Regions from separate parts of the Lysinibacillus sp. AR18-8 genome, predicted to be linked through region 3. Evidence: riboswitches for the same ligand, from Rfam matches in the RefSeq annotation. Region 3 holds a riboswitch; each other region holds the start of a gene.

What was found. Region 3 has a riboswitch for lysine ahead of BFM98_RS21810 (amino acid permease). Riboswitches for the same ligand answer to the same signal wherever they lie in the genome.
Positions count from the first base shown of each region.
Region 1: another riboswitch for lysine. It lies ahead of BFM98_RS05730 (transporter substrate-binding domain-containing protein); the one in region 3 lies ahead of BFM98_RS21810 (amino acid permease).
Region 2: another riboswitch for lysine. It lies ahead of BFM98_RS12160 (aspartate kinase); the one in region 3 lies ahead of BFM98_RS21810 (amino acid permease).

Region 1 is NZ_MDGU01000006.1:204,710-214,843, forward strand. Features, by position in the region: gene BFM98_RS05675 (YkvA family protein) at 1-23, opposite strand, end outside; gene BFM98_RS05680 (cold-shock protein) at 298-498, opposite strand; gene BFM98_RS05685 (DUF1033 family protein) at 721-1,041, opposite strand; gene BFM98_RS05690 (globin-coupled sensor protein) at 1,129-2,856, shown strand; gene BFM98_RS05695 (acylphosphatase) at 2,902-3,183, shown strand; gene BFM98_RS05700 (hypothetical protein) at 3,502-3,714, opposite strand; gene BFM98_RS05705 (5-bromo-4-chloroindolyl phosphate hydrolysis family protein) at 4,129-4,779, shown strand; gene BFM98_RS05710 (toxic anion resistance protein) at 4,776-5,843, shown strand; gene BFM98_RS05715 (DUF6501 family protein) at 5,892-6,089, opposite strand; gene BFM98_RS05720 (amino acid ABC transporter ATP-binding protein) at 6,353-7,084, opposite strand; gene BFM98_RS05725 (amino acid ABC transporter permease) at 7,097-7,822, opposite strand; gene BFM98_RS05730 (transporter substrate-binding domain-containing protein) at 7,993-8,850, opposite strand; lysine riboswitch at 8,970-9,156, opposite strand; gene odhB (2-oxoglutarate dehydrogenase complex dihydrolipoyllysine-residue succinyltransferase) at 9,497-10,134, opposite strand, start outside.
Region 2 is NZ_MDGU01000014.1:11,680-21,813, forward strand. Features, by position in the region: gene racE (glutamate racemase) at 1-485, opposite strand, end outside; gene BFM98_RS12125 (MarR family winged helix-turn-helix transcriptional regulator) at 496-948, opposite strand; gene BFM98_RS12130 (helix-turn-helix domain-containing protein) at 1,023-1,244, opposite strand; gene BFM98_RS12135 (acyl-CoA thioesterase) at 1,432-1,896, opposite strand; gene sdhB (succinate dehydrogenase iron-sulfur subunit) at 2,092-2,871, opposite strand; gene sdhA (succinate dehydrogenase flavoprotein subunit) at 2,877-4,631, opposite strand; gene BFM98_RS12150 (succinate dehydrogenase cytochrome b558 subunit) at 4,698-5,306, opposite strand; gene BFM98_RS12155 (YslB family protein) at 5,579-6,013, shown strand; gene BFM98_RS12160 (aspartate kinase) at 6,112-7,338, opposite strand; lysine riboswitch at 7,472-7,649, opposite strand; gene uvrC (excinuclease ABC subunit UvrC) at 7,757-9,547, opposite strand; gene trxA (thioredoxin) at 9,671-9,982, opposite strand; gene BFM98_RS12175 (amino acid permease) at 10,104-10,134, opposite strand, start outside.
Region 3 is NZ_MDGU01000052.1:2,562-12,695, reverse strand. Features, by position in the region: gene BFM98_RS21850 (PepSY domain-containing protein) at 1-162, opposite strand, end outside; gene BFM98_RS21845 (HAMP domain-containing sensor histidine kinase) at 159-1,454, opposite strand; gene BFM98_RS21840 (response regulator transcription factor) at 1,444-2,139, opposite strand; gene BFM98_RS21835 (Nramp family divalent metal transporter) at 2,348-3,613, shown strand; gene BFM98_RS21830 (ABC transporter permease) at 3,661-4,350, opposite strand; gene BFM98_RS21825 (ABC transporter ATP-binding protein) at 4,343-5,266, opposite strand; gene BFM98_RS21820 (sensor histidine kinase) at 5,397-6,332, opposite strand; gene BFM98_RS21815 (response regulator transcription factor) at 6,339-7,031, opposite strand; gene BFM98_RS21810 (amino acid permease) at 7,184-8,647, opposite strand; lysine riboswitch at 8,730-8,906, opposite strand; gene BFM98_RS21805 (CynX/NimT family MFS transporter) at 9,085-10,134, shown strand, end outside.

The DNA of each region.
Region 1 (10,134 bases), on a different contig from region 3:
TTTTCTTCATTATTCACATTCATCTGCCTCCTTCTTTACAGCGATGCGCTATTTTGGCGGGGCTACCCTCCATTTTATGGGGTTATCCGCTACTTTTGTGCAGCTATCCTCCAGTTTCACATGGCTATCCGCTGCTTTTATAGCGCTATCCTTTACTTTTGCATGGCTATCCGCCACTACTATATATTTAACCTAAAATAGGATTTGTAATCCTTAAACTTGCAAATGATACAAAAAAGACATCCTATTTGCATAGGATGTCTTGGGTTTAACGAAAGTAATTTTAATTACTGAGAATTAAAGTTTAGTTACGTTAGCAGCTTGTGGTCCGCGGTTGCCATCTACAACTTCGAATTCCACTTTTTGACCTTCGTCAAGAGTTTTGAAACCTTCGCCTTGGATAGCTGAGAAGTGTACGAATACGTCGTTTTCACCTTCAACTTCGATGAATCCAAAACCTTTTTCTGAGTTAAACCATTTTACTGTACCTTGTTTCATTTAAGAAAACCTCCAAAAAATAAAAGTGAACAATATGTAATTTCTTCAGCGATTGAAAAAAATTCACATATTACAAAGAGTACCGAACTAACGCGATCACTTTTTGTAATATGTGAATTCATGTTTCCGGTGAAGCAATTAAATTGTTAAGTTAAGTATAACTGCCATCCATAATTTTGTCAAATAAAGAAAAAATCTTTTTTACTTTTTTTCAAAATTTTTTTACTTCTCTTCTATTTTACACGCAATTATTCCATGATATACTTGTGCATCATCATCGCAAGCCTCACAGTAAAAGCTCTCATCCTCAGACCAAAAAGCCCAATACTGCTCCTCTTTCGTTGCCTCATTATCGTAAGAGGAACGAAAATGCGCTAATTTTTGCTGTAATGCACGTTCAAAGAGCTCCTTCGTGTCAAATGTATCTTCAGTTTGAATATAAGCTTCCCAGCCTTCAAATTTCCACCAAGGCTCATAGTCCGCTTTCATGTAAATAATTGTATACATATTTGCCCATTCCTTGCTGTCATAAGATAGTTTCATTTTAGCAAACACAACTGAAATGTCTATTAAAACCACCTGAATTATGCTATTATTACCTTATTATACATACTTTTTGGAGGTATTTTTATGTTTTCAAGTATTCGACCTAAAGCAGAGCTAGAAGAACTACTCAAACGTGGTACAGATTTACATGCAACAGGCCGATTTTACCAAACACTGGCATTCAATCATTTCACTTCACAAGATGAGGAGCACTTAAAGGCACTCTATCAAAAGCTCAAAGACATTACCCCTTCCATGAATGCCATTTTTCATCATTATTTAAGCGAGATATCCCCTACCTCTCAATTAATCATTAGTGAAGAAAATATTAATCAATACTTAACACAGTTTTTCTTAGCAACTCGTGATGATCATTATGTAGATGAAACTGTCAAATTTTTCAATCTATTCCGCAAGCATCAATACGAGCCTGGTAAATTAATTGTTGTCTTCAACCAATTTGCCTTCTATATTACTACATATATTTTATACAATTTTGGTATCAAGCCAAATAAAGCATTTCAATATATGAAATCCTTCCAATCCGCTGTCAATGTCGATCAAGAATTATTAGTGGAAGTGTTAACTGAACGCATTATTGAAAATGTGGTAGGAGAAGTATCTTCTTTAATGGATGTCAATGCCAAAATTATGTACATGAAAGATTTAGTTTTTAGCCTAGATAAACAAAATGAAGAGATTCAATCCTCTACTGCTGCAACAGAACAGATTGCAGCTTCTATCAATGAGGTTGCACGCATGTCTTCTCATATATCAGAGAAAACAACTGAATCTGTTGACCATGCTACAAAAGGTAAAAACGCTATTGAGCATGCCCTATCGGAGATTTTTAAAACAGAGGAGACCTTTACATCCATTGTTGACTCATTTTCAGAATTACAAAAAAGGGTAAATGATATTGAACAGGTTGTCACATTAATCAATCAAATCGCCGATCAAACGAATCTACTCGCACTTAATGCCTCCATTGAAGCAGCGCGTGCAGGTGAACATGGGAAAGGCTTTGCGGTCGTTGCACAGGAAGTACGAAAGCTTGCTGAAAACACGGTAGCTGCGCTAAGTGAAGTATCCGCAAATGTTCATCATTTAAAGAGTTATTCGAATGATGTTTCTAACTCGATTACCGATACGACAGCTATTATTAAAGAAGCAACCGTTGAAGCAAAAGATTCGTTACCATTATTAAATGCCATTGTTCAAGCGATTGAGGGTATTAATTTAGATGTGACAAATACGGCTGCCATTTCCCAGGAACAAGCAGCCGCGATTGATGAAGTTTCAGCAAGAATGATCGAAATTTCAAGCTTGCAGGAAGATATTCGTGATTATAGTCATAATACATCCAGCGATATTCATTTATTAGGGAAAGAAATTAACCGTTTCCGTAATGATCTTATTGCTAACAATAATGTACAGCTTTCATCTATTGCCCTACTACAATTATCGAAGGCGGATCATATTTTATGGAAATGGCGCATTTATAACATGTTCCTTGGCCTAGAAAACGTTGATCCAAGCGATGTTTCTTCTCATAGAGACTGTCGACTTGGCAAATGGTACACTGCGCCTCGTACAGTCGAACGTTTCGGTCATTTACAGGACTATCATGAATTAGATGGCTATCATTTACGCGTCCATGAATCAGCGAAGCTTGCGGCTGAAGCCCATAAAGCGGGTCATATCGAACAAGCTGATATTCATCTAAAAGAAGTCGATGAGGCATCTAAGCATGTACTTTATCACATTAATAACTTAATTGCCTATTTAGAAAAAGAACGTGTCATGCAATAAAAGGAGAGGTTCGCCCCTCTCCTCTATTAAGTAGGAGGTATTCCCTTGAACAAACGAGCAAGTATAAAATTTTTTGGTGATGTCTATGGCACAGGCTACCGATTCTTCATCAAGCAAAAAGCTATTGAATTAGGGTTAAAAGGATACTGTCGATTGAATGACGCAGAGCAAATTGAAGTGGAAGTGGAGGGCTCAGAAAAGGCACTCAATGAATTTCTCCTTTTTGTCCAAAAAGGCGTTAGTCCCCAAGCCGATTCCAATTCATTTTCTTTAGAATTATACGATGATTTAAAAGGCTATATACGTATGGAGTCAGACATTGTTTAATGTCTGGCTTTTTTGTAGTGTTGTTTTAGAGAGGGGTTCAACAAATTTTAAACTAACACGGCGTTTTGTTGTCACATAGGAAGTAATACAATTTACTTGTCCTTGTTGCGGATATAATGCATGAAAAACTACTAAATACTTACCAGATATGTGCAATTTGTATATTAGATTGGGTGCCAAACGAAAAAGACGAAAAAGATTCAAATTGGAAGCCGTTTTTCAAGAGAGCTGACACTGGGCTATGGGTTCTTTGAATGATGCCTCCTCTCCTAGTTATTGAAAGCAAAAAAGTCATGCTCTTAAGAACATGACCTATCATCATTTTTTGATTTTTATTTTTTGAATGGCAGCAACTAATATCGATTCATCAGTGATTTTCACATATTGATTTTTAGATTCCTTCATATAGCCTTCTTTGTTTAAATAGGCTTTTAATTTTGATTTTTTCTCAAAGACTTTTTCTTTCACTTTCTGTTCACTTACTGGTTCATCCATATTTTTTGTAATAGACACCAGAAAAATTTTCGTCATCCTATATCCCCCTTTGTATCAGTTACGAATTCATTTGGAAAAATTTCATACAAGACTCATTCATTTTGGATGAAGATGCTCTTCTTAGAGAATAAACCGCTCCTTTTCGAGTTGGAGCCGCTCATGGATCTCACTTAACCGCTCGCTTTGAGGCAGAAGCCGCTCTTGAATCAAATTACGCTCCTCTATTCAGGGACCGAGATGCAAAAAATCGTCATTCCCATGTCAGAATGGCTCCTAAGGATAACAAAACCGACTTATTCATCGAAACAACTCACTTATTCTATGTATTATCATTGAGAAAGTTCACAAATAGCAGTAAAATTTATGTAAGGGATTAATTTTCAATGAAACTTTATGTCGATTATTTCGTATAAGAAGATAGACATATTGAAAAGCAAGGAGGATGAAACAATGCTTAGTGTCGGACAGTTTTTCTCTAGACATAGTGCCAGCTTTCTTATTTCGCTCACAACTGTTTCTATTGCAGCAATTGCGGCAAATCCTGGATTCTTCCTTGGTGGTTTACTGTTTGCGGGTTCCTATGCGACGAGTACAGCGTTGCTGAAACATAGACAAAAAAAGAAAGTCATGCAAATAGCAGGCATCACAAAAGAAGAATTCAAACACATTGAAACACAAGTATTAACAGCTAATAAGCATATTCAAACATTGAGTCAAAACTATTTACGTGTACGTTCTGTTTCAGCGTTTAAACAACTACTTGAAATGACGCGTATCTCTAAAAATATCGTCAAAATCGTCAAGACAGACCCACGTAAATTTTATAATGTGGAACCATTTTTCTATGCACACTTACCTTCTGCTGTAGAATTAACGGATAAATATACAATGCTTTCCAAGCAGCCAGTGAAGGATAAGGAAATTCAATTAACTTTATCCAAAACACGTGAAACCCTAACTGATTTGAATGACACAATTCAAATTGATTTAAAGGATGCACTTGCAAATGATATCGATCATCTGCAAATGGAGATTGAATTCGCAAATCGTTCCAATCTTAGACGTAGAGAACAATTGGACTGGCGAGGCGATGATAAATGACAGCAAACGAACACGCATTTCAACTAAATACCATACCAGGGCTTTCTCCACTAGTCCAATCCTATTTAGAAACAACTCCGCAAAACGAGGCGATGGCGACTTATGAAACGCTATCGCCTCTTGCACAAAGTCGTGCATTACTGTATGCCAGTCAAATCGATTTGACTGATTTTGAATCATTGCTGTCCCTTGGGCAAGATTCACAGCGAGCTCTGTCTCAATTTGCCGACCGCATGCTTGCTCAAGTAAAGCAAAAGGATGTCACTAAAATTGGTCAAATGCTGGATTCTTTAATGCAGACGTTAGATCGAGTAGATCCAACTGCTTTGGAACCAAAAAAGCAAACCTTTTTCAAAAAAATCTTTGGCAAAACCGAGCCTAATGTGAAGCAAACACTCACAGAATTTGAACGTATTAGTATACAGGTGGAACGCATTGGCGTTCAGCTAGAACGTGCACAGCTTCAGCTGATAAAAGATGTTGAAAACTTAGAGGCGCTTTATGCCCATAATCGAGGATTTTTTGAGGAATTGGCAACGGCGATTGCCGCAGGACAAATGAAAAAGCAGCAAGCCATTGAGGTAGAGCTACCTGCACAAATAACGAGTGTCCAAGCTACCAAACAGCCACTTGCGATCCAGCAATTAAATGACTTTGCTGCTCAAATCGAAAGACTCGATCAACGTATTTATGATTTACAAGTATCACAGCAAGTCGCTCTGCAAACAGCTCCTCAAATTCGTATGATTCAGCAGGCCAATCAAACATTAGCTGAAAAAATTGAGTTTTCTATCGTTACCTTGATTCCGCTCTGGAAAAACCAACTGGCGATGATGCTATCGATGCATATGGATCATCATTATGCACGTTTAGAGGAGCGATTATCAAGGGCTCATGATCGCTTCTCAAGTCCCACGTTTGAACAGCAAGTTTCGAAGTTTAAAGAAACACAGCAAGAGCTGCAAACAGCAATTAAAGATGTCTTTGCCCTGCATACCGCAACTGAACAAGAGAAACAACAGCTACAGGATGTGGCGGGTGCTAGCAGCTATCAGCGAGATTAACAAAAAAATGGGTGGCTCAGCAAATGTTCTGAACCACCCTGTTTGTTTTTATTCAAAATAATCTTTATAGTAGCCACCGACATTACCTGTGTTGTCGATGATAAAAACGAACTCTTCTGTTTCATTTTTCACTTCATACTCTTTTCCTACTGTCAATACGTTTGATACTAAGTATTTCGATGCATTTGTATGTTTGCAAGTAACCGTTCGTAATGTTGGCGCATCTTTCCATTTTAAATGTAACATATTCTCTCTACCTCTCTTTACTAGCAAAAGCTAATGTCTATTGCTTATTTTATAATATTTTTGGTCTTTTGTGGAGAAAAAAGAAATACTATACCTATTCTATCCAAAAAAAATGAATATTTGAGGTGTTATGATGAGTTTTGGTGGTGTACCGCAATGGTTTTTTATCATTGCTGTAGCATTCGCAATCTGCTTTGTACTTTATGCAGAATGGAATTCTAGAAAATAAGTGAGTCCAACAGGTTGGACTCACTTTTTTGTGCTTATTTTAATGTACGCTTTAAAAATTCCTTCGTACGTTCATGTTGTGGATTGACTAATACTTGTGCTGGAGGGCCTTCTTCCACAATTACACCTTTATCCATAAAGACAACACGATCTGCTACTTCTTTGGCAAATTCCATCTCATGTGTCACGATGAGCATCGTATTACCCTCGTTTGCTAGCTGACGCATTACCTTTAATACCTCACCCACCATTTCTGGGTCTAATGCGGATGTTGGCTCATCGAATAGCATTACATCAGGATTCATTGATAAGGCACGAGCGATGGCCACACGCTGCTTTTGTCCGCCTGAGAGTTGACGGGGCTTGGCATTCACATATTGATCCATGCCAACGATTTTCAAGTATTTAAGCGCCGTTTCTTCTGCTTCTTTTTTCGAACGTTTTAACACTTTGATTTGGCCCACCGTGCAATTACTTATGACATTGTGGTTGTTAAATAAATTGAACTGCTGGAACACCATGCCTAAATGTGTGCGATATTCTTGAATATTGTGCTTTTCATCTAGGATGTCTTCCCCTTTATAAATAATTTGACCGCCACTTGGCGTTTCTAATAAATTTATGCAACGAAGCAATGTGGATTTACCAGAGCCAGAGGAGCCAATTAAACAAACTACCTCCCCTTTTTCCACTTGGAAATTCACATCTTTTAACACTTGGTTACGTCCAAATGATTTACTTAAATGCTCGATTTTAATGACTGCCATTTGTGCGTCCCCCTATACGGCTTCTTTTTGTTCTTTTTGATAGGCATCAGGACCATCTAGACGTTTTTCAACATACAGAAGGATGCGAGATGCGGTAAATGTCATGATGAAATAAAGAACACATGCAACGAAGAATGATTCGAAATAACGGAAGTTGTTACCCGAAATTGATTTTGTTTGGAAGAATAATTCCGTTACTCCAATGACATTTAATACGGCTGTATCTTTAATATTCATGATTAATTGGTTACCTGTCGCTGGTAAAACATTACGCGCTACTTGTGGTAAGACAACATGAAGCATAATTTGGAAGTGATTCATGCCAATTGCTGATGCTGCCTCGTATTGACCATTATCAATGGATACAATACCGCCACGAACAATTTCTGCCATATATGCCCCAGTATTGAGGGAAACGACTAAAATACCTGCTGTAATAAAGTGCATATCGATACCGAATGCGATATCTAATCCGTAGTAGACAACCATAGCTTGTACAATCATTGGTGTACCACGGAAAAATTCAACATAGCATGTTAGTATAAAATTAATGAGCTTTAAGCTATAAAATTTCACACCTTTTTTACGAACTGGAATCGTATGCATAATTCCGATGAAAAATCCGATAAATGCACCAATAATTGTACTAATACTCGAAATCAGTAACGTATAATACGCACCTCGTAAAAACATTTGCCAGTTGTTTTCAATAATTGAAAGTATCCATTCAAGACTCATGATGTTCCTCCTAACAATGTCATCTTGCTCGCTTATTTCTTTTGTGTCCTAGCTCTTTCTACTATTCTATGATTTGTCACGCTAGGACATTATCATTATGTAGAGAGGTTCTCATTTTGATAATGATGAAATGATCATGCACGGACTAATTGCTAGTCCGTGCCATGTCATTATTGTGCTGCGGGTTGTTGAGAAATAGCTTCTTCCATAATCGCTTGACGATCATCTTCTGAAATGCCTTTTAGGATTTCATTGATTTTTTCACGATTTGCGTCATCTTTACGTAAGCCTACAGCAATTGAAGTATTTGATAGGTCTGTATCAAAGCCTTCTTCAAATGCTACATATGTGAATTTATCGTTGGCAGCAGAAGCGGAAATGCCCTCTGGACGTTCAGCTACATAGCCATCAATTTTACCTGCTTCTAACGCCACACGCATTGCTGGGAAGCTCTCCATTGCTGTTTGCTTTTCTACGCCTTTAATTTGATCGATAACTGTGTAGTTTGATGTATTTAATTGTGATGTAATTTTAGCACCTGAGAAGTCTTGAATCGATTTTGCGCCTTCATATTTGCTACCTTTTTTAATAACCATAACAAAATCAGAAGTATAATAGTTTTCTGTAAAATCAATTGTTTTCTTGCGTTCTTCTGTTGGTGACATACCTGCAATAATTGCATCAATTTTGTTTGATTGTAGCGCTGGAACTAAACCGTCCCACTCCATTTTAACAATGACTAACTCTTTGCCTAGACCTTCAGCGATTTTCTTTGCCATTTGTACATCATAGCCACCTGCATACTCTGCATTATCCGCAATTTTCACTGCGCCATTTGCATCGTCTTGCTGTGTCCAGTTGAACGGTGGGTAGCCAGCCTCCATTCCAATTCGGAATTCACCGCCACCTTCTTCTTTGTCAGTTCCAGCATCACTTGAACCGCCCTCTTTTTTGTCACTTGTGCCACATGCAGCTAGCACAATTGCCGTCATGATAGAGATCATTACTAACAACCATTTTCTTTTCATGAAAAACTCCCCTTTTCTGTAAAAAAATAAGACAACTGTACTAAAAAAGACCTAAGTTTATTGAACTTAGGTCTTACCTTTTATGACAGTTGCCCAAATCCTCACTATAATTTCCATGTTTCCGAGATAGCACAACCTAGTAAATCTGGAAATCCATTTACTAGGACAGTCCTGCACTTATTCACTGCAGACCCAGTATAAAAGTACGAGCTCCTTTTATACTTCGGCGATATTTCCTTCTTCATTGCGTCTTCGCTTGCTTTTACTCAACAATGAACTAATAAATACCGCGCCTCTACCTCACTGGTAACAATTCGTGAGGTTTGTTTATTTAATTGATATTTAGATACTACTATAAAACTAATATGTTCGTCAAGACGATTTTAACATTTTTCTGACTAATGACAATATTAGGATATTGTGCGTTCTGCTTCCACTTTAAATCGTTGAACTTTTGTTGATATTTCTGAAAATTACAACAAATATTTATTATAGAGTATGTTCTATATGTGAGAAAAGTTGCGTTTTTTTCTTTCTTTGCTCCTCTAAACGATGTAACATTCGTACTCTTTCAAGCATAGAATCGGTCAATACCTTTCGTCATACAAAAAACCCTGCTGAACATTGTTCGCAGGGTTTAATGGAATTATGAATTTAATAATAAATCTTCAGGATTTTCGATTAATTCTTTAACTGTTTTTAAGAATCCTACAGAATCTTTACCATCGATGATACGGTGATCGTATGAAAGTGCTACATACATCATTGGACGGATTTGAACTTCACCATTTACTGCAACTGGACGGTTTACAATTGAGTGCATACCTAAAATACCAGCTTGCGTACCGTTCATAATTGGTGTTGACATTAATGAACCGAATACACCACCATTTGTGATTGTGAATGATCCACCAGCCATGTCATTTAAGCCTAATTTTTTATCACGAGCTTTTGTCGCTAAGTTAGCAATATCTTTTTCGATTTCTGCAAAGTTTTTGCTATTTGCATCGCGTACAACTGGTACGACTAAACCTTCTTCAGTCGATACAGCAATACCGATATCAAAGAAGTTATTTAAATGAATTTCATCGCCAGAGATTTGAGCATTTACGTATGGGTATTTTTTCAGTGCTGCAACAACAGCTTTAGTGAAGAATGACATGAAACCAAGTTTGATGTCGTTTGCTTTTACAAACTCTTCTTGTTTACGTTTACGAAGTGCCATGATGTTTGTCATGTCAATTTCGTTGAATGTTGTTAACATTGCTGTTGATTGTTTAACTT
Region 2 (10,134 bases), on a different contig from region 3:
TTATTTGCAAAGTCACCTTTATATTCGCCACTTTCTACAAGTGGTACGAATGTGGGACAAGCTAGTGGAATAATATGTGTTGACGTATTGAGTGACAATAAGGCTTCTTCATACGCCCCACTTTTAATTGTTCCTTCTGTTGCAAGCACAACGACTTCATGTCGCTTCGTTTTTTTTACAGCTGCACGTGCGCCAGCATTGATAACACCTAGTACTGGAAAAGGCATATTTCTTTGTAAACTTTCGAGTGCTACTGCAGTCGCTGTATTACAAGCTATAACGAGCATCTTAACATTCATTTTTTCGAGTGCTTTTGCCATTTGCCAAGTAAAATTCCGTACTTCCTGACGACTTCTTGGACCATACGGACACCTTGCTGTATCGCCAATATAATAAATCGTTTCGTTTGGCAATCGCTTCATGATTTCTTTTGCTACGGTTAAACCGCCTACTCCTGAGTCAATAACGCCTATCGGGGCATTCATACTTTCCGCCTCAATCCTGTTTCATGTGTACATGTAGTTTTTCTAAATAGCTTGATAATTGCGCGACTTCTTGTTCATTAAAACCAACAAGCATCTCTTGCAAATATTGCTGTCTTTTTTCAATTACTTCTTGAATGATACGTTCGCCCTTTTCGAGAAGATGAACGACAACGACACGGCGATCATTTTCATCACGCACACGCTTGACTAATTCATTTTTCTCCATTCGGTCCACTAAATCTGTTGTCGTGCTAAAAGCTAAATATAAACGGTTTGATAATTCGCCAATTGTAATATCACCAAGCTCTTCTAACCACTGTAATGCAACAAATTGTGGCGGCGTAATCGCATAATCGGAAACAATTTCTCTTCCCTTTTGCTTCACGATGGCCGCTATATAGCGTAATTCCTTTTCAACCGTTGCAACGGTTTCAGGTGAGTGCTTTGTTACTTCATCCGACATATAACTATTTCACTCCTAAAAATACGTTGAATAGTTCTATTTTGTCGTTTTTTTCACGAAATAGCAAGTGTCCATTAGTCTAATTTAAATTCTTCCAAGCGTAACAGCTCAATTAACGCCTGAGATCGATTCGTTACACCTAGCTTTTGAATTGTATTGGAAATGTGATTTCGCACTGTTTTTTCACTAATACCAAGCTGCTCTGCAATATCTCTCGTTGTTTTTTCAGCTAATAAAAGCGCAAATATTTCACGTTCTCGGTTTGTTAAAAGAGAACGATGATGAGAGCCATTCATTCAGTTACACCCTCCTCCCCCGCACGTATTGTAACTTATGTTAAGGGGCAGGAAGCGGTGACGGCTATTTGCATGATTATTCCATGTTTCCTTAAAAATTTCGAAAATTACATTGTTACATTCATAAATTTTACGTAAAAAGCAAAACCTACTATTTCAATAAATTTACATATACTTATATATTGAACTAGTGAGGCAGAATGGCCAACTGAATGAATTTCGTTTTTTCTTCCTCTGAAATCGGCACACTTTTACCTGTACGAGGATCCATTTGTACAATTGTTCCACGACCAGTGAAACAGATTTCGTCCTTTTGATTTTTTGCTAGATAGTGAATGTCCATCGACGAATTCCCAACTTGCGCGATTTTTGTATAGATTCGTAGTACGTCATCAAAGAAAACCTGCTTTACATAATCGCATTGTAAATCGGCTACAATAGGTATAGATTTCACATTCTCTTCTCCAACTGGGGGCATTAAAATTCCTAAATGTCTGAAGTAATCAATTCTTGCTTGCTCAAAATATGTAAAGCTAATCGTATTGTTCATATGACCATACATGTCTGTTTCTGAAAATCGCACTCGTACCTCGCTAAAAAATGAAAAACCCTTTTCCCACTCTTGAAAATTATCGATATAATTTGCCTTCATGATATACCATCCCCTGTCATGTAATTGCCCGTCTTTTATCAATCAACGGCAAACAAAATGAATACATATTCATTATAAAAGAAAATGCTATATTATCATAGAAAAAATGTAAATAAACAACTTGATAAATTTCATTTCTATAACTATAAAAAACTCCCTTACACTTCGTGTAAGGGAGTTCAGCTTGTCCGTATATTAGTCTACGTAGTGGTCAGAACCGAAGAAGTTACGGAACATTTGCACTGTAGTTGCACGGTTTAATGAAGCGATGGATGTTGTTAAAGGAATCCCTTTTGGACATGCAGCAACACAGTTTTGAGAGTTACCACAGTTTGCAAGGCCACCGTCACCCATAATCGCATTTAAACGTTCATCTTTAATCATAGCACCAGTTGGGTGAGTGTTGAAAAGACGTACTTGTGATAATGGAGCTGGTCCGATGAATGAAGCTTTTTCAGACACGTTTGGACATGCTTCCATACATACACCACAAGTCATACATTTAGATAGTTCATAAGCCCATTGACGTTTACCTTCTGGCATACGTGGACCTTCACCTAAATCATACGTACCATCGATTGGTACCCATGCTTTAACTTTTTTAAGCGCGTTGAACATACGTTCACGGTCAACTTGTAGGTCACGAATAACAGGGAATGTTTTCATTGGCTCCAATTTAATCGGCTCTGTCAATTGGTCTACTAGTGTAGAACATGATTGACGTGGACGGCCATTGATCACCATTGAACATGCACCACAAACTTCTTCTAAACAGTTCATATCCCATGATACTGGTGATGTGTTTACACCATCTTCAGTAACAGGATTTTTTTGAATTTCCATTAAAATTGAAATTACGTTCATACCATGACGGTAAGGCACTTGGAATTTTTGCCAGTAGCTATTGCCGCCTTGTGTATCTTGACGTAAGATTTCCACTTTGACCATTCTTCCAGTATTAGCTGCGATTTGCATAACTTTTAGTCTCCTTTCGCAGAGTAGTCGCGTTTACGTGGTGGGATTAATGAAACGTCGACTTCTTGGTACGTGATGATTGGATTACCAGTAGCTGGGTCAAACTTCGCCATTGTTGTTTTTAAGAAGTTCTCATCATCACGGTTAGGGAAATCAGGTTTATAGTGTGCACCACGAGATTCATTACGTAATAGTGCACCTTTTGTCATTACTTTTGCAAGCACTAACATATTTTTAAGCTGACGTGTAAAGTGTGCGCCTTGATTGCTCCATTTTTGCGTATCATTGATGTTGATGTTGTTCCAACGCTCAGTAAGCTCATCAAGTTTTTTCAATGTATCTTCAAGCTGATCATTGTAACGTACTACAGTCATTGTAGCAGTCATCATTTCACCAAGCTCTTTATGCAGTAAGTAAGCGTTTTCTGTGCCTTCCATTTTCATGATAGCATCCCATTTCGCTTGTTCCTCTTTTACACGAGCATCGTAAATCTCTTGTGGAAGATCTTCAGCATGCTTTTTAAGGTGTTTTACATAGTCTACTGCGTTTGGTCCTGCAACCATACCACCGTAGATAGCAGATAATAATGAGTTTGCACCAAGACGGTTTGCACCATGTTGAGAGTAATCACATTCACCTGCTGCAAATAGACCAGGAATTTCAGTCATTTGATTGTAGTCAACCCATAATCCACCCATTGAATAGTGAACTGCTGGGAAAATTTTCATTGGTAATTTACGTGGGTCATCCCCTACGAATTTTTCATAGATTTCGATGATACCACCAAGTTTAACGTCCAATTCATGTGGATCTTTATGTGAAAGATCTAGGTATACCATGTTTTCGCCATTGATACCAAGTTTTTGGTTTACACAAACGTCGAAAATTTCACGTGTTGCAATATCACGTGGTACTAAGTTACCATAAGCTGGGTATTTCTCTTCTAGGAAGTACCAAGGTTTACCGTCTTTATAAGTCCAAATACGACCACCTTCACCACGAGCTGATTCTGACATTAGACGGTTTTTGTCATCTCCAGGAATCGCTGTTGGGTGAATTTGAATGAATTCACCATTCGCATATGAAGCACCTTGTTGATAAACGATAGAAGCAGCAGAACCTGTGTTAATAACAGAGTTTGTTGTTTTACCGAAGATAATACCAGGGCCACCAGTCGCCATAATAACAGCGTCTGCACGGAATGATTTAATTTCTTCTGTACGCATATCTTGCGCTACGATACCACGACAAACGCCGTCTTCATCGATAATAACACCAAGGAATTCCCAGTGTTCATATTTATTTACTAAACCAGCTACTTCATGAGAACGAACTTGCTCATCTAGCGCATATAGTAATTGTTGACCTGTTGTTGCACCAGAGAAAGCTGTACGGTGCATTAAAGTACCACCAAAACGACGGAAATCTAAAAGTCCTTCTGGTGTACGGTTGAACATAACACCCATACGGTCCATTAAGTGGATAATGCCAGGTGCTGCATCACACATACCTTTAACTGGTGGTTGGTTCGCTAGGAAGTCCCCACCATAAACTGTATCATCAAAGTGGATCCATGGAGAATCCCCTTCACCTTTAGTATTTACCGCACCATTAATTCCGCCTTGCGCACAAACAGAGTGTGAGCGTTTTACAGGAACTAATGAGAATAAATCAACTTCAGTACCAACTTCAGCTGCTTTAATCGTTGCCATCAGACCGGCAAGACCACCGCCGACAACAATTATTTTGCTTTTCGCCATGATTATTTCTCACTCCTCTTAAAAAATTGCAATGATTGCATGTGCTCTATCGTAGCTTCTATTGAATTATACGAAAGCTAAAATAGCAGCCACACCAACTACACTTAGAATTACGAAAAGAATGTTTGTTACGTAAGTAGCGATCTTTTGAGACTGAGGAGATTGTGTAATACCCCAGCTTACTAGGAATGCCCATAAACCGTTAGATAAGTGGAAAGTTGCTGATAAAATACCAACAATGTAGAATCCAAGCATGAATGGATTAGCAACAATATTCGCCATCATGTCGTAATCAACGTGTGTGCCAAGTGCTTTTTGAATACGAGTTTGGAAAATATGCCATGCAATAAATATCACTAAGAATACACCAGTAAAACGTTGTAAAGAGAACATCCAGTTACGGTACGTGCTGAAACGTCCTGTGTTTGGTGTAGCAGTGAATGCAATGTAGACACCATAGAATGCGTGGAACATTAATGGAATATAGATGACAATCCATTCAACTAGGATAAGGAATGGAATCTTTTCCATTACTGCGGTAGCATCGTTGTAACTTTCTGCCCCGCCTGTTGCTGTAAAGTTAATGAACAGGTGCATCGTTAAAAACAGACCTACTGGAATGATCCCAAGTAGAGAATGTAAGCGACGCCATAAAAACTCTCGATCTTTCGACAAGACTGTTACCCCCCTTAGTACTTAAAATAGCACAACAAAAGAAGTCATCATTTTGTAAATGATACTTCATTGACTGTGTATTTCATCATGGTACAATATTATGACATGTTTATTGTACTCTCAAGAGCTACGAGCGTCAAGGCAACTCGGAGTTTTTCATAGAGCTTATTAAAGAACTAATCTAGTACATGATGCGTCGTTTTTTCTCGAAAAATCTATCATTACTTTATTACCGTTAAATTTTAAGAAAATTCTAAGAAAGAAGGATAACAATGTTAAACACTCCATCTCCTACAATCTCATCATTTGGCTATGAGATCATTCGTGATCATATTCTATCTTCTATACTTGGTAAACATGAAGATGACGTCCTTTATTGGGCAGGTAAAGAGCTTGCTCGCAAGTTCCCATGTAAAAGTCAAGATGAACTTATCGCATTTTTCGCAGATGCCTGCTGGGGTACATTAGAACTCATAAAGGAATCAAAAGATGGACGTATTTTCCAGTTGACAAATGACCCTGAAATTCTTCAAATAAAGCAGCGTAGCTTTAAACTTGAAGCAGGATTTATAGCAGAGCAAATTCAACTAGCTAAAGGCTACCTGACAGAATGCTATAATGAAAAACGGGAAAAGCAACAATACGTCATGTTTACAGTCAAATGGGACGTTAAAGAACGTATTATGAATACCATTCCCACAGAATAATTAAAAAGGATTGTCTCCCATTAAAGAATGGGATGACAATCCTTCTTTTTTCTTCCTTTTATTTCGGTCAATTACATAAAATGCTGTTTCTTCTATTATTATATGTAAAGTGCTTGCTCTAAATTAAACTCATCATGGAGAGCATTAGCTGCTTGGATCATATCATCCTGTGGTACAACAACGGACACTTTTATTTCAGAAGTACTAACCATTTTTACAGGGATATTTTCACGACGTAACCGATCAAACATACGAGCAGCAACGCCTGGATTGGAAGCCATGCCTGAACCAATAATAGAAACTTTTGCTAGTCCAATTTCGAAGTCAGCAAAACTAAATCCAAGTGATAATTTACTATCCTCTAAAACACGTAATGCTTCCGCAAATTCCTCTTTTAAAATGGAAAACGATACAGTTGGCTTCAACCCATCAATAATGGCTTGGACAATAATATCTACATTAATACGGTTCTCTGCAAGAACCGTAAATATATCTGCTAATGAAGCATTGGAAAAAGCATCATACCCTACTGTTAAACGAATAATATCTGATTCAAATGCAACACCACGAACGACTAAATTTTTTTCCATTTCCACTTCCTCCTTCAATAAAGTGCCTACTGATTCTATTAAACTTGAACGTATAATAACAGGCATTTGAAATTTCTTCGCTAACTCCACCGCACGAGGATGTATGATATGAGACCCTAAATTCGATAATTCCAACATTTCATCATATGAAATTTCTTGAAGCTTTTGGGCATTGGGAACATATCGTGGATCTGCTGTATAAACACCATCCACATTTGTATACATATCTACTCTCTCCGCTTCCAACGCTATGGCAAGTGCAACAGCAGCTGTTTCAGCTCCACCTTTTCCAAGCGTGGTGATATTGTGCACTTCGTCAATCCCTTGTTCTCCAGCAATAACCACAATTTGTCCCTGTGCAAAATGTTCTTCCATACGACTAATATCTATATAGTCGATACGAGCATGTCGATACATACCATCCGTATGTATACCAGCTTGCCATCCAGTTAGAGACACAGCCTCATAGCCTGCTTCCTGCAAAGCGATGGTAAATAAAGCACTAGATAATTGAGATCCAGTTGACAAAACTGCATCTAATTCTCTTTTCGACACATCGTCAGTTAGTTGGTGTACCATCATTTTCATCTCTTTCGCAGTGTGTCCCATCGCTGCAACGACCACTACTACATCCAATCCTTTGTCCTTTTCAGCAATCGCTTTCCTAGCAGCCTCTTGGATTTGTTCAGTAGAAGCTAATGCAGCTCCTCCAAACTTCATCACGATTTTAGCCATTTCTTTCGTTCTCCCTTCCAGTTCATGTATTTCACCAAATTATGGGGGGTAAAACCGTTTCTAGAAAACTAAAAGGCAGCCTCCACATAACGTGAAAGCTGCCTATAACATGTACAATAATCGTAACTTGCGCATGTGTGATAGCTCTCCGAAACGTTTAGAATCGACAGTCTTACATTTCTTAAATGCAAAACCAGTACAACAATGGAACAACAATCCTGTACTTCGGCAAGCTCCCCTTTCACACAATATCTCTGGACTTGTCCATCCTCCATCGTGTTACTCTTGAATCTTGCACCTCTATCATCACTTTAAAGTGAATGTATTCAATTCATTAAGCCTTTGCGTAAACAAACTAGTCACGCAGTTGACTCTTCATAACATTGAAAACAATGTTATTTATAACCATAGCACATGCCTATTCCTTTGACAATGATTGTTGCTGAAAATAGCTAAAAATTTGGCTTGCTAAATTAGCGGGCATCCCAGCCTCCTGTAATGCTAGCTCGCTCGCCTCTCGAATTTTTTTGACTGAACCGAAATGTTTAAGCAGCTGTTGCTTTCGTTTTGGTCCTACCCCTTCAATATGATCTAATACAGATTGAATGGCATGCTTCTCATGCTGTTGACGCAAGAAGGTAATAGCAAAGCGATGGACTTCGTCTTGAATTCGTTGTAATAAATAAAAGCCATCACTTGTACGTTTTAAGCTAATCACTTCTGGTGGATCACCAAACAAGAGCTGAGATGTATTATGCTTATCATCCTTGGCTAAACCAGCAATCGGTATAACAAGACCAAGCTCATCTTCTAGTACTTCACGGGCTACTTCCATTTGTCCCTTACCACCATCAATTAAGACTAAATCTGGTAATGGTAGTCCTTCCTTTAAAACACGTATATAGCGACGACGTATAACCTCCTGCATTGCACCGTAATCATCATGCTTGGCTGCTGTACGCGTTTTATATTTTCGGTACTCCTTTTTCGCAGGCTTCCCATCAATGAAAACAACCATAGCAGACACTGCATCCGTTCCATGCATATGACTATTATCAAAAGCTTCAATTCGTAAAGGTGTACTAATACCCATTGCTTCACCAAGTGCCTCACAAGCACCAATCGTACGTTCTTCCTGACGCTCTATTAGCTGGAATTTAGCTGCCACAGCAATTTCAGCATTTTTGGTAGCTAATTCAACCAATTCCTTCTTTTGACCTCTTTTCGGTGTGAGCACTTTAATTTCTAATAATTCTGTTAAGATAGCTGCATCAATGGCTTGTGGAATAAAAATTTCTTTTGGCTTAATATGCTCTGGCTTTTCATAAAAGCGCCCAACAAATGTTAAAAATTCTTCCTCTGCATCTTGATAGATGGGGAAAATTGAGACATCGCGCTCAATCAGCTTTCCTTGGCGTACAAAGAAAACCTGAACACACATCCATCCTTTTTCAACAGCATAGCCAAATACATCTCGATTTGTTGTATCACTTGAAACTATTTTTTGTTTCTGCATAACCGTATCAATATGGGCAATTTGGTCTCGGAATTCCTTCGCTCGCTCAAATTCCAGGTTTTCTGCAGCTGCTAGCATTTTAACTTCAAGCTCTTTTTTGACTGCCTCCACACCACCATTTAGAAACTTCGTCATATCCTCAATCATTTCTTGATAAACCTGACCTTCAATTTCCTTCACACAAGGTGCTAAGCATTGACCCATGTGATAGTACAAGCAAACCTTGGAAGGTAATTGTACACATTTGCGCAGCGGATACAATCGATCCAATAGCTTTTTCGTTTCACTTGCTGCATAGGCATTCGGATAAGGACCAAAATATTTTGCCTTATCCTTTTTTACCTTCCGTGTCGTAATCAGACGAGGATGTTTTTCATTCGTAATTTTTAAATATGGATAGGTCTTATCATCCGTTAACATGACATTATATTTTGGATCATGTAATTTGATGAGATTCAGCTCTAAAATAAGTGCTTCAATATTTGATGACGTTACAATATACTCAAAATCTTCTATTTCACCTACAAGCCTTTGCGTTTTCCCTTCATGTGTTCCCGTAAAATAAGAACGTACACGGTTTTTTAGAACTTTTGCTTTACCGACATAAATGATAGTCCCTTGTCGATCCTTCATCAAATAGCAGCCAGGTTGATCTGGTAAAATATCCAGTTTTCGCTTTATTAAATCGTTCATTACCTACCTGCCCCCCTAAGTAAAAATTCCCCTCATTAGAATAATGTTAGTTATTTTCTTTATTATATAACGAAAAAAAGCCGAACACATCAATTGATGGCTCGGCTTTGTGAACTTCATTCATTACGCATGTTTTGCGATAAATGCTTCTAAAGCTTCTTTTGGTTGGAAGCCTACTGTTTTGTCAACTAATTCTCCATCTTTAAATAATAGTAAAGATGGGATTGACATAATTTGATACTGAGCTGCAGTACCTTGGTTATTGTCAACGTCAACTTTTACAATTTTAGCCGCACTACCTGCTGCGTCCATTTCTTCAAGAACTGGCCCAATCATTTTACATGGCCCGCACCAAGCAGCCCAAAAGTCTACTAGTACTAACCCTTCTTTAATATCGTCCTGGAACGTAGCATCTGTTGCATGTACAATTGCCATTTGAAATCCTCCTTAAACTTACTATGCTTGTAGTATAGCATGGATAAATTCACTTGAGCGAACAATCTGCCTACAATGTATTTTTTATGCAAATCTGTGTCGAAAAATCAATACACAGTCATTAATTGACTTGATAACGACCCTTCAATACA
Region 3 (10,134 bases):
TTTTTCAACCTGTGTAACATGACCATTGTAGATAGTCTCAATATGCCGAATAGCCTGCGCTTCACTAAGAGGTTGAACGTAAAAATAACGATGTTGAACAAACCAAATTACTCCACTACAAAGAAGGATAATAACAACAATTACTAACATCCACTTTTTCATTGCTGTCCCTCCTTTGGTATACATAAAGTAAAGCTTGAGCCTTCCCCTAGCTTACTTTTCACATCTATCGTTATACCTAATTGTTGTGCCAGTTCGTGTGCTATTGCTAGCCCTAGCCCTGAACCACCTGTTTTACGATTACGATCCTCTGTTACACGATAGAAACGCTCAAACAAATGAGGAATATGCTCGACTGGAATACCAATACCAAAATCTTGGATGGTAATACGTACATGGTTGGTTGTTTCAGTGGCTTGAATACGTACTTCATCCTCACTATATTTCCTAGCATTATCCAGCAAAATAAAAAGTAGTTGCTTCAATATTTTTTCATCACTATAAATAAATTTTGGTATCTGCGCATCAATTCTAAATGTTCGATGATAAGCCTGTTCCATTTGTGAAGCTACTTTATTTAAGAAAGGGGCAAGCTCTAGTTGTTCGAAATGAATGTCCAATTGCTCTTTGTTTTTAGCTAGCTCTAGCAATTGCAACACCATTTCATGCATACGAGATGATTCATTGGCAATGGCCTGTAAGGATTCCTGAGCAACCTCACGATTATCAAAACCCCTTCTTAGGAGTAGTTTTGCATAACTTTCAATGACAGTTATAGGAGTTTTTAACTCGTGAGAGGCATTTGATACAAATTCTTGTTGCTTTTGATAATGTTGTTCAAGCTTCTCCATCATTATATTAAAAGTGCGGTTAATGTTTATTAACTCGTCCCCACCTTTTTCTGTAGTATCTATTTTTTCATATTTCCCAGTAGATGCACTTTTGCGCATGGTCTCATTTAAACGTTCTAGCGGTAATAAAATAAGTCGCCCAAGTACCAAGCTCGCTAGGAAAATTGGAATCGTTGCCACGACAGATACAACAACTAAGATGACCTTTAACAAATCTAATGTCCGTTCTACTTCTTCCATAGATTGCTGTAATGTTATGTCCACCACCGTTCCGTCGATCCAAATGGCAGGCATAGTGAAGGTAATGGCAGGGACTTCTTGCATTTCAAGGGTAGCTTGAACCTTTGTTTTCAAACGTTCACCATCATAAATATAAACAGCACCATCTGTTGGCATATAAGCTCTTAATACTTGCTGTAGGTTGGTTTGTGCATTTAACTGACTCAGTGTAGAGCTTAAATCATTTGCCCGTGACTGGAGCTGATTATATTCCGTATCATAGGCAAATTTCTCATACAACAAATAAATTCCACTATTTGTTGCCACTACAATAACTAGCATCAGCAATGTTGTTAGTAGATGAATTTTTGTTTTAAGTCTCATAACTGTGTTCCTTTAGCACATATCCAACACCTCGAATTGTCTGGATAAGAGGTGTTGGATTAGCAGCCTCAAGCTTTTGTCGTACATAACGTATATAAACGTCCACAACATTTGTATCCCCATAATAATCATAGCCCCACACAGCCTCTAATATTTGCTCCCTTGTCAGTACTTGTTTAGGATGCTTTAGTAAATAGAACAACAAATCATACTCACGAGGTGTCAGCTGAATTTCCTTATCAAAATATACAACTTCCCTCGTTTGCTCGTTTATCGATAAATGGCCAAATGTAAGTGCTATTTGCTTTGGACTTACCTTCTGTGAAAACCGTAATGCATTGCGAATTCGTGCCAGTAGCTCCTCAATTTCAAAAGGCTTTGTCACATAATCATTGGCTCCTAAATCCAAGCCCTTTACCTTATCCTCTACTTCACTTTTAGCAGTTAGCATGATAACAGGTGTTTGGGATTCTGTTGCACGAATACGCTTTAGCACATCAATACCGCTCATCTCAGGTAGCATGATATCAAGTAAAATTAAATCCCATTGTTGCTCACGGTATTGTAGTAAGCCTTCTGCTCCTGTATGTGCCATTGCTGCCTCATATCCTTCAAATTGAAGCTCCAGTTGTAGCACTCTCGCAATATTCTCTTCATCTTCTATAATTAAAATTCGATGTGTCATGTCGAATCCGTCCTTCGCCTTTTCTTTTCATCGTATACGATACAAGTGGTGAAAGTCTAATTAGAAAATGATGAGAATGGCACATACTTATAGAAGGATAAAGCAAACTACTTCACTTTTTTTATTCCTAGCGTTAGAATACTAATATCTTATTTTCCTATAGGAAACTTTATTTCACTGATGATACTTTTTGAAACGAGGGAACAATATGGTTTACAAACGAGTCACAAAATCGTCTGCAGAGGCGGTTTTAGATGGAGATATAAAAGGTTGGCGAAGATTCTTGCCATTTTTAGGACCTGCTTTCATTGCAGCAGTTGCCTATATTGATCCTGGCAATTTTGCTACAAATATTACAGCAGGCTCTCAATACGGCTACCTGCTACTTTGGGTTATAGCCTTTTCTAATTTAATGGCCGTGTTAATTCAGTCCCTGTCTGCCAAGCTTGGGATTGCGACAGGAAAAAATTTACCTGAAGTAGCACGCGAGCATTTTTCTAAAAAAACATCTATCTTTTTATGGATACAGGCGGAATTGGTCATCATTGCCACAGACCTCGCGGAATTTATCGGAGCAGCATTAGGGCTTTATTTACTTTTTAATATCCCAATGCTTCCCGCCGCATTGATTACAGCAGTAGGTTCATTCGCTATTTTAGAGTTGCAAAGAAGAGGATTTAGAGCCTTTGAAGCAGGAATTTCTGGAATGGTTTTAATTGTTGTATTGGCATTTGCCTTCCAAACATTTTTAGCGCAGCCAGCATGGGGCGATGTGGCGATTGGCATGTTCACACCACACTTTGAAGGTGTAGATTCACTATTATTAGCAACAGGTATTTTAGGTGCAACCGTTATGCCTCATGCTATTTACTTACATTCTTCTTTAACTCAAAGTCGTATTATTGGTCGAAATGAGGCAGAAAAAAAACGTATTTTCCGTTTTGAATTTATCGATATTATCATCGCTATGATTATTGCTGGTGCCATCAATATGAGCATGCTCATCATTGCCGCAGCCGTATTCCATACCCAAGGCGTTGTAGTTGAAGATTTAGATGTTGCCTATAATGGCTTAAAAGATATTCTGGGCCCAATGGCTGCCATTTCCTTTGGTCTTGGTTTACTTATTGCAGGGCTTGCTAGCTCCTCTGTAGGGACTTTAGCTGGTGACGTAGTGATGCAAGGCTTCATTCAAAGAAAAATACCTCTTTATTTACGTAGAGCGATTACCATGGTGCCACCACTTGCAATCATTGCCTCTGGTGTGAATGCTACCTATGCTCTCGTTCTTAGTCAAGTTGTTTTATCATTTGGTATTGCCTTTGCACTTGTCCCTCTTGTTATGTTTACAAGTAAACGAGACATTATGGGAAGCCTAGTTAATCACCGTATTACAACTGTTTTAGGTTGGTTTGTCGTAGTCGTTGTTGTTACGTTAAATATTTACTTACTGTGGGAAACAATTTTTGGATAACAAAAAGCCAGGTACTCTATAGCAATGAGCACCTGGTATCTTTTTGATTAAACATCCACCTTTTCGATATTTCTAATGGCTAAATAAGCAATACCAAGACCCACGATTGCTAAAGTAATTGGAATAATAATAATATCGTTTAAAGTAAAGTTACCTGAATTTGACGAAGTTACAGACACAATTATAATAGATGAAATGATAGTTGTCGGTATAGAGTATTTTCTCATCCCGAAATACAATGGGATTAAAGCTATACCTGAGGCAGCAATCGCATTCATCAATACAGAAGGTATTTGCTGGATAATTAAAGAACTAGATAGTACATCAGGAATTAATTCATATCGATCGCTTATGATACAAAAAATGGTTGTAATAAGAGCATTGGAGATAATGATCATACTGAAAGTAAATAGCATGACAATAGCAAGCTTTGCGACCATTAATTTCTTTCTACTTATAGGATACATAAAGGCTAATGTAATGGTTTTAAATTTATATTCTCCGATGATTAACTTAGCTATTAACGTAGAAGCAAAAATCATAAAAACTGCTCTTACAAATGAATCAATAACACTGAATGCAACCTCATAATTTTCAAGCCCTGGGTCTCCTTCCACTTTAGAAATAAATAAAATCATAAACAAAAAACCAAGAATAACAAAATTAGCGATAATTGCTCCTTTAACATATGAACCTAAATGAAATTTTTTCATTTCTAAACGCATTAAATTAAGCATGGACAACACCTCCATTGATTAGCTTTAAGAAATAATCCTCTAATGAACTAGTATTTTTACTAATCTCTTCAATCTCAACGTCATGTTCAATTAATGCTCTCGATAGGCTTTGTTGGGATACTGTTGAGTCGTATATACGTATAGAGTTATCATCCATCAGCTTAAAATTCGTAATGTTTAATTCGCTTTCAATAATAAACGCTGCCTTTTTCCCATCACTTACGATCACTTCAGTATAATTGACCTGATCACGATTAATAGTATCCATTGCTACCTCAGTGATGAGCCTTCCCTTCTTAATAACACCTATTGTATCGACCAATTGTTCTATTTCAGCTAGAATATGACTAGAGATAATAATAGTTATGCCGTACTCCTTACAAAGCATCTTGAAAAGCTCTCTTAACTCCTTTATCCCTACTGGGTCCAATCCATTAATTGGTTCGTCTAATATAAGTAACTCTGGCTTTGTAATAATGGCCCTTGCGATGCCTAATCTTTGCTTCATCCCCAGAGAAAAATCTTTAACCTGCTTATTCTCTGTATTCGATAACTTTACTAAATTAAGAACATGTGCAATTTCTTTCTTATCATAATAACCCATGTATTCACAATGTAATTCCAGGGTCTCTCTAGCCGTTAATTTTTCATAAAAAATAGGATATTCAATAATTGTCCCCATTCTTTTTAGTATTTCATAGGATTTGTCCGTCAATTTCGCCCCCAAAATTTCTACATCCCCACTTGTAGGTTTCGTAAGATTAGTTAGCATCTTCATAACAGTCGTTTTACCCGCACCATTAGGACCTAAAAATCCATAAATCTCACCTTTCTTAACGTTCATATTGACAGCAGAAACAACTTCCTTTCCATCGTACACTTTCGTAAGCTGATTTGTTTTTACAATGTATGTCATGTAATTCTCTCCCTCAATTGTGACTAGTTTCATTATAAAAAATGAAACTCTCTATTTTATTACTGCATTCTTACAAATTTCTTAAGTAAAAAAGCCTGCAAAGCATTAAAGCTCTACAAGCATAATGGATTCAATACATCATTCGCTTTAACGAAATCGTAAAAATAGTTTTTTCATAGGGAATACTCGATAAACGGATCGAGCCATTCATTATTTCTACAAGCCGCTTTGTAATCGTTAGTCCCAGACCGCTACCTTGGAAAGATTTATTTCGAGAATCCTCAAGTGTATACATCCTTTCAAAAACGCGATCGATATGGTATTCATCAATGCCCTTGCCACAATCCCACACATCAATATCAATATTGGCTTCATCGTTTCTTATAGTAATTCCAATTACATTGCCATCTGCTCCATATGCAATAGCATTAGACAGTAGATTGTTTAGCACTCTATTTAATGCTTCTTCATTACCAAGTGCATATATGGAGCTTTCAGGGATATCAATTTTAATATCTAATCCCAATGAAGTAACCAAATCGTAAAAAGACAAAACATTTTTTCGGCATATTTCACTGACATTGATTTTAGTGCTTGGATAATCTGTGTCCCCAGCCTCTAATTTTGCCAAGTCAAAAAATGTATGAATAATTTTTAATACTTCTAATGTTTTAGCATGTACACCCGTAAGTAAACGTTGCTGTTCCTCGTCACTAATCCCGTTTTGAAGTTGAAGCATTTCAATATAGCCAAGTACAACGGTTAAAGGCGTTTTAAGATCATGCGAAATATTGGCCAACATCTTTTTCGTAGAATTTTCCATTTTACGATGTGTAGCCTGAATTTTTTGATGTTGATCTAGCAAAGTATTCAGTGTAATAAGTAACTGTTGAATTTCTGAATTTGTAGTTGTTACTAGAATCTTTTCATACGTCTGTTCATTCACAATTTCGTGTAGTTTTCGATGAATATATTGGATAGCACGTTCTTGTTCCTTCTTGATTTTCCATTGAAAAATAAGAATGCCGATTAGCAATACAATGATTAATAATAATAGAAATATCATATATTTTTACCCTTCAAATTTATAGCCGATTCCCCATAGGGTTTTAATATAGTGAGGATGTGACGGATCATCTTCTATTTTTTCACGGAGTCTTCTGATATGTACATTTATAATATTTTCATCTCCATAATAGGCATCTTTCCATATCATCTGATAAATTTGCTCTTTGGTAAAAACTTTGTGACGATTTGTCACAAACAATTTTAAAATGGAAAATTCCTTTGATGTCAGCTTTATCTCTTGTCCGCTCTTTGTTATTGAGAAATTAACGATATCTATCTTTAAATTATCAATTTCAAGGACCTCTTGCTTTTGTTCAGCTTGACTAGAGTATTTCGTAGCTCTTCTGATAACAGCCTTTACACGTGCTGAAAATTCTAGCATAGAAAAGGGTTTAGCAATATAATCATCTGCCCCTAACCCTAAGCCCAATGCTTTATCAACATCACTGTCTTTTGCAGACATAATAATGATAGGAAGTGCTGCCTGCTCTCTAATAATCTTTAATACTTCCAATCCATTTAATTTAGGTATCATAATATCTAAGATGACCAAATCAAAGATATTTTGCAAACAATTTTGTAATGCCTCTTCGCCATTAGTCGCTGTTGTGACCTGGAAACCTTCCATCGTTAAGTAATTATCAACCATTTCACGAATGGCTTCATCGTCTTCTACAAGTAAAATATGCTTTTGCACTATGATGCACCTCTCCTATCAAACCCAATTTCCATATGTATATTACATTACCATATTTATGATGTTTGATTAGAGAGATTTTGTTTATGAGTGTTGAAAAAAGAGCTGATCCATAAACCATCACTCTTTGGTTTATAGAACAGCTCTATTATTTAATCTTCAACTTTTAAATCACAATCTTCAAGTGGAAGCATTTTTGTTTTGTGCTTTAATTTATAGCCAAACCATAATGCTAAAAATAATGGAATCCCAATATACGAAACAAGGATACCGTACCAATCAATCTTATCGCCTGTAAAGGCTGTGTAATTTTGTCCAATGACTACGATCATACAAATTGTAAAAGCAAATAATGGTCCAAACGGATATAATTTGGCTTTATAAGGTAATAACTTTGGATCTAAGCCTTGTGCATCAAACGCTCGGCGGAAACGATAATGACTAAACGCAATACCTAGCCATGCAATAAAGCCAGACATTCCAGAAGCATTTAATAGCCAGATATAAACCACTCCATCGCCAAAGAAGGATGCCAAAAATGCTAAACAGCCTACAGCTAATGTTGCCATAAGTGCATAAATCGGAATACCTCTACGACTTAGCTTTGCAAAAAATTTAGGTGCATGTCCATCCACTGCTAATTGCCATAACATACGAGAAGATGCATATAGTCCTGAATTTCCTGCTGACAGCATAGCCGTTAAAATAATGGCATTCATTAATGAAGCAGCAAAGGCAATACCTAGGCGGTCAAACACTAGTGTAAACGGTGATACTGCGATATCTTCTGATAATAAACGTTCGTCTGTAAATGGAATTAACATCCCAATTGCACCAATCGCTAAAATATAAAACAAAAGAATACGCCAAAATACAGATTTAACAGCCTTCGGAATATTTTTACCAGGATCATCTGTTTCACCAGCTGTAATTCCTAGTAATTCTGTTCCTTGGAATGAAAATCCTGCAGCTAGGAAAATACCAAATGTAGCAAGGAAGCCACCATGGAATGGCCCATCACTAACAAAGAAATTAGTGAAACCTACAGGAGCCTGCCCACCTAAAATACCAAAAATCATTAGTAAGCTAATGATAATAAAAACAATAACCGTTGCTACTTTAATCATGGCAAACCAATATTCACTTTCACCATAACTTTTTACGGATAGTAAATTAAACGTCAATACCACAGCAATAAATAATACTGTCCAAAGTGCTGATGAGCTATCTGGGAACCAATATTTCATAATTAATGACACAGCAGCAATTTCGGCAGCAATGGTGATTGCCCAGTTATACCAGTAGTTCCAGCCTAATGCAAAGCCCAAGGCAGGATCTACAAATTTGGTTGCATACGTACTAAATGAACCTGAGGATGGCATATAGGCAGCCATTTCCCCTAAGCTTGTCATTAAAAAATACACCATAATACCGATTAAAGCATAGGCAAGCAATGCTCCTCCAGGACCTGCCTGAGCAATTGCTCCTCCACTGGCTAAAAATAGTCCCGTACCAATTGTACCGCCTAAAGAAATCATTGTAATATGACGGCTTTTTAATTCTTTTTTCAGCTTCGGTGCTTTATGTCCGAGCTGATTTACTTTTATTTCACTCACGATATAGCTTCCTTCCTATTTATGAGGCAAAAAAATGCCATCACATATACACTGTGATGGCTACATTAATCCTCAGTTTTTCCTACATGATAGCTCAACACGTTGTGCAAACGTGACAGTTCTGTTCCTTTCGGAGACAGCCCCAGCATGAGGTTTTCAAGTCCCCTCACACTTCGGCAATATTTCCTTTCAACTAATTTCATCAATGCTTGTCATTTCAATTAGCATACTTATAAATATCGCGACCTCTACCTCAATACAAACGTGAGGCATATAATTATTAAATTTATGATGTTTATTATACTAACATAAGACCATAGACATTTCAATACAACCACAAATGTTCTGTATTTTATGAATCTTCTACTATTTTTAATAGTGTGATAAAGTGTTATAGTAGTTCAATTAGAATGGTTATTATTAGGGGGGATTTTATTTTGACTACAAATGATCATTCCACTAGTTTTCCAAGTAAAAAAATTAGCTGGAAAGGAACAACCTTACTTTTAGTCTTTGGAGTTATCTTTATAGCCTCTACATTACGAATGCCACTAACTGTTGTTGGCCCAATTATATCCTTTATCCGTGAAGATCTTGGAATATCTAATGTTTTGGCAGGCTTTCTAACAACGATACCATTGCTGGCTTTTGCTGTTATATCTCCATTTGCACCAGTTGTAGCACGCAAACTAGGGCTTGAGCTAACATTATTTTTATCCACTTTTCTCTTGGCTTTAGGAATTGTCCTACGTTCACTTGGTACTACAGAATTACTTCTATTGGGTACTGTGCTAATTGGCGTAGCCATTTCTTTTGGAAATGTACTAATTCCAGGATTATTGAAGTTGAAATTTCCCTATCATGTGGGTTTATTAATGGCCTTTTTCACCATGTCCATGAATTTTACTGCTGGCCTTGGTGCTGGTATTAGCTATCCGATAGCTAATTCATCGTTAGGCTGGCAAGGTGCACTTTCCATTGCACTCATACTCGTTCTAATTACAATCTTAATTTGGATACCTCAACTAAAATCAAATAAACCAGAACCAGTTACTACATCTAAGAAGACCAGTACACCTTTATGGAAATCACCTGTTACTTGGGCTGTCACAGGGGCAATGGGTTTACAGTCTTTATTATTCTACACAACAGCAGCTTGGATACCTGAGATCTATATTGCTCAAGGTTTAGCACCTGATAAAGCTGGCTGGATGTTTTCAATCATGCAATTCTCACAAGTACCAATGGCCTTAGCAGTGCCTATTATTGCTGGTAAAATGACTTCTCAACGCCCACTTGTATTGATGTTTACATCCTTCTATTTAGTAGGCTTTGTTGGGGTTGTCATGGAATGGACAAGTCTTGGGGTACTGTGGATGGTTCTTCTAGGGTTAGCAGGTGGTTCTTCATTCGCCCTAGCAATGATGTTCTTCACTCTCCGGACTCGTACTGCATTTGAAGCAGCAGATTTATCAGGCTTTGCACAA